Regions from separate parts of the Streptomyces sp. NPDC001502 genome, predicted to be linked through region 1. Evidence: riboswitches for the same ligand, from Rfam matches in the RefSeq annotation. Region 1 holds a riboswitch; the other holds the start of a gene.
What was found. A riboswitch is a leader RNA that binds a small molecule or an ion and turns the genes downstream of it on or off. The one in region 1 is predicted to bind S-adenosylmethionine.

Region 1 (2,194 bases):
TCGGACGTCCTGGAAAAGCTCGGGGTCAACCTCCAGCTGAGCCGCGAGCGGGTCGTGGAGGTCGCCGAGGAAGCCGGCATCACCTTCTGCTTCGCCGTGAAGTTCCACCCGGCACTGCGCCATGTGGCCGCAGCCCGCAAGGAACTGGGCATCCGGACCTTCTTCAACGCGCTGGGCCCGCTCACCAACCCGGCCCGGGTGCGCGCCCAGGCGACCGGCGTGGCCGATCCCCGGATGGCCCCGATCATCGCGGGCGTGCTCGCCGGGCGGGGCTCCTCCGCGCTGGTCTTCCGCGGCGACGACGGCCTGGACGAACTGACCACGACGTCGACCTCGCGCATCTGGTGGGTCCGCGACGGCAAGGTCTCCGAGCGGACCTTCGACCCCCGTGACGTGGGCATCTCCCTGGTCGACGTCTCCGCCCTGGCCGGCGGGGACCCCTCGTACAACGCGGATGTGGCCCGCCGCCTGCTGGCCGGCGAGACCGGACCGGTCCGCGACGCCGTGCTGCTGAACTCGGCGGCGGCCCTGGTGGCCCTCGACCCGGGCCCCGGCAGCCTGGAGGAGCAGATCACGGCCGGAATCGCCCGTGCGGCGGAGTCCATCGACTCGGGGGCGGCGCGGGCCGCCCTGGAGCGCTGGGTGACGGCCAGCAACGCGTAGCCGTGTGAGAACGGCGTGAAAGCAACGACCCCGGTCCGCCATTCGGACCGGGGTCTTGCGTTCGGGCGATCTTGTGGCAGGATGCTGACCAGGTCACGAGTGACAGCGTTTAGGCCCCGGCTTGCTGTCCGGCAACCCTCCTTCCGTGGCGGGGTGCCCCGGGTGATGACCAGGTCGTAGGCAGCAAGGCCTACGGCAAGCGCGGATCCCTCGACACCAGGGGTCCTGGTCTTCTCGAGGAGCTTTTTCCGTGAGCAAGCGAATGCGATAGGGCGACTCCGCCCCTACTTCACCCCTCGGATCAGGGTCACTTCCGTGTACCCCCGCCCAGCGCGGACCGAGGACTCTCCCGTACCCCGGACGGCCGCAGCGCCGTACCCGCGTACGGGCACACCGAAGCCATTCAGCCCTGCCTGCCGGGAGATACCGCCATGTCCGCAACCCTGAACGCCGCCACCACCACCGCCGCGGCCACCATCGACCCCGCCTGTGCCGAGCCGCTCGCGGTCCTCGGCCGGGACGTCACCGTCCCGCTCGTCACCGGCGGCGAGGTCACCTACGCGGCCCTCGACTACGCGGCCAGCGCCCCCGCCCTGCAGCGGGTCTGGGACGACGTCGCCGCGTACGCCCCGTACTACGGCAGCGTGCACCGCGGCGCCGGCTACCTCTCACAGCTCTCCACCGACCTCTTCGAGCAGAGCCGGGTCACCGTCGCCGAGTTCCTCGACTGCCGCCCCACCGACCAGGTCGTCTTCACCCGGTCCACCACCGACTCGCTGAACCTGCTCGCTGCCGTACTCCCCGCCGACTGCCAGGTGTTCGTCTTCGAGACCGAGCACCACGCCTCCCTGCTGCCGTGGGTCGACGCACAGGTCACCTACCTCAACGCGCCGCGCACCCCCGCCGAGGCCGTCGCCACCCTGGAGCGGGCGCTTGCCGACCGCGACCCTTACGGTCCCGCGCTGGTCTGCGTCACCGGTGCCTCCAACGTCACCGGCGAGCTGTGGCCGGTCAGGGAACTCGCCGCCGCCGCGCACGCCCACGGCGCGCGCATCGTGCTGGACGCCGCCCAACTGGCCCCGCACCACCCGGTCTCCGTGCAGGAGCTGGACGTCGACTGGGTCGCCTTCTCCGGGCACAAGCTCTACGCGCCCTTCGGCTCGGGCGTGCTCGCCGGACGCGCGGACTGGCTGCAGGAAGCGCAGCCGTACCTGGCCGGCGGCGGGGCCTCCCGCAAGGTGGCCCGGCGCGAGGACGGCGGCGTGGACGTCGAGTGGCACACCACCGCGGCCCGCCACGAGGCCGGCTCCCCGAACGTCATCGGCGTCTACTCCATCGCCTCGGCCTGCAAGGCCCTGACCGAGGCCGGCTTCGAGAACCTCGTCGCCCGCGAACAGCACCTCATCGCGAAGGTCCGCAGCGGCCTGGCGGAGGTCCCGGCGGTCCGGATCCTCTCCCTCTTCGGCGACGACGCCCCGCGGGTCGGCGTCATCTCCTTCGTCGTGGACGGCTGGAACAGCTCCCACTTCGC
Region 2 (2,194 bases), on a different contig from region 1:
CGGCGTACGGCGTACTCGCCGCCCAGCGGCTGCACGAAGCCGGCCAGCTGCGGCCAGTGGAGGTTGAGGAGCGGGCGGGCGACCAGCTCGGTGACCCGGCCGCCCTGGCCCGGGGTGCCCCCGAGCGGCCGGTCGTACATCGCCTTGACGAACTGCACGTCGGGGTCGGTCAGCAGCGGTCCGACGATGCCGGAGACGAAGGTGGCGGAGAAGTCCCGCAGGTCGGCGTCGACGAAGCAGACGATGTCCCCGCCGGTGGCCAGCAGCGAGCGCCACAGCACCTCGCCCTTGCCGGGCAGCGCCGGGAGGCGGGGCAGGATCTCGTCGCGGTGCACCACCCGGGCCCCGGCCTTCGCCGCGACCTCCGCGGTCCGGTCGGCGGAGCCCGAGTCGATGACGACCAGCTCGTCGACCAGGGGGACCGGCAGTCCCTCGATCAGCTCACGCCGCACGGTCTCGACGATCGCGCCGACCGTCGCCTCCTCGTCCAGCGCGGGCAGCACGACGCTGACCGTGGTCCCGGCCGCCCGTTTCCGGTCGAGCAGCTGGTCGAGCGGTCGGTCGGCGGCGGACCAGGAGCGGTCGGCCAGCCATCGCTCCACCTCTTCCAGCACCCTCAGCACTCCCTGCGTGTCGGCGATATTCGCCCTTATGTGATCCATCTCGCGGTTCGGACGGCTGTCTCAACCGCCCGGGCCTTCGGTTACAGTCTTGAACAACGCGAAGGACCACCGCATGCCGGGGGTCCCCGCGTACAAACGCACCGGCGCGCCACAGAGCGCGTGTGCCGGTGCCATACCGCTCATCCAGAGGGGCAGAGGGACACGGCCCGTTGAAGCCCCGGCAACCCTCCAGTCGGTTCTCGCGATCGCGCGTCAGCGCTCGTCAGCGAGGTCCCCGGCTAGGGAAGGTGCCAATTCCGTCTCATGGCGAAGTGCGCCATGGGGAAGATGAGGAGAAAGGGCCTCGCCATCATGGCTGCACAGACTGTCGCCACCTCTGCCCACCTTGATTCTGTCGACCTCGGACCTGCCACCGGCCTTTCCTGTCGCGAGTGCGGTACCCGCTTCGACCTCGGCCCCATCTTCGCGTGCGCCGAGTGCTTCGGACCGCTGGAAGTCGCCTACGACCTCCCGACCGGTGACCCCGAGGCCCTGCGCGCCGCGATCGAGGCCGGCCCGAACAACATCTGGCGCTACGCGCCGCTGCTGCCCGTCCCCGCGGACGTGGCGTCCAAGCCCAGCCTGAACCCCGGCTTCACCAAGCTCGTGGACGCGGCCAACCTGGCCAAGGAGCTGGGCATCACCGGCAAGCTCTACGTCAAGGACGACTCCGGCAACCCGACGCACTCCTTCAAGGACCGCGTCGTGGCCATCGCCGTCGAGGCCGCCCGCGCCTTCGGCTTCACCACCCTGTCCTGCTCCTCGACCGGCAACCTGGCCGGCGCCGTCGGCGCCGCGGCCGCCCGGGCCGGCTTCCGCTCCTGCGTGTTCATCCCGCACGACCTGGAGCAGGGCAAGGTCGTCATGGCCGGTGTGTACGGCGGCGACCTGGTCGGCATCGAGGGCAACTACGACGACGTCAACCGCTTCTGCTCCGAGCTCATCGGCGACCCGCTGGGCGAGGGCTGGGGCTTCGTCAACGTCAACCTGCGTCCGTACTACGGCGAGGGCTCCAAGACGCTCGCGTACGAGATCTGCGAGCAGCTCGGCTGGCAGCTGCCCGACCAGATCGTGATCCCGATCGCGTCCGGCTCGCAGCTGACGAAGATCGACAAGGGTCTGCAGGAGCTCATCAAGCTCGGCCTCGTCGAGGACAAGCCGTACAAGATCTTCGGCGCCCAGGCCGAGGGCTGCTCCCCGGTGTCCACCGCCTTCAAGGCCGGTCACGACGTGGTCCGCCCGCAGAAGCCGAACACCATCGCCAAGTCGCTGGCCATCGGCAACCCGGCGGACGGCCCGTACGTCCTGGACATCGCCCGCCGCACCGGCGGTTTCGTCGAGGACGTCACCGACGAGCAGGTCGTCGAGGCCATCAAGATCCTCGCGCAGACCGAGGGCATCTTCGCCGAGACCGCGGGCGGTGTGACCGTCGGCGTGACGAAGAAGCTCATCGACAACGGTCAGCTCGACCCGACGCTGACCACCGTCGTCCTCAACACCGGTGACGGCCTCAAGACCCTGGAGGCGGTGGC

Region 2: it holds a riboswitch for S-adenosylmethionine, as region 1 does, so the genes downstream of both, thrC (threonine synthase) here and ACFY0D_RS35835 (aminotransferase class V-fold PLP-dependent enzyme) in region 1, are expected to answer to the same signal.

Annotation. Positions count from the first base shown of each region.
Region 1 is NZ_JBIAVW010000030.1:97,669-99,862, forward strand. It holds gene trpD (anthranilate phosphoribosyltransferase) at 1-663, shown strand, start outside; SAM riboswitch class IV at 755-871, shown strand; gene ACFY0D_RS35835 (aminotransferase class V-fold PLP-dependent enzyme) at 1,095-2,194, shown strand, end outside.
Region 2 is NZ_JBIAVW010000044.1:5,308-7,501, reverse strand. It holds gene ACFY0D_RS39525 (glucosyl-3-phosphoglycerate synthase) at 1-614, opposite strand, end outside; SAM riboswitch class I at 800-957, shown strand; gene thrC (threonine synthase) at 975-2,194, shown strand, end outside.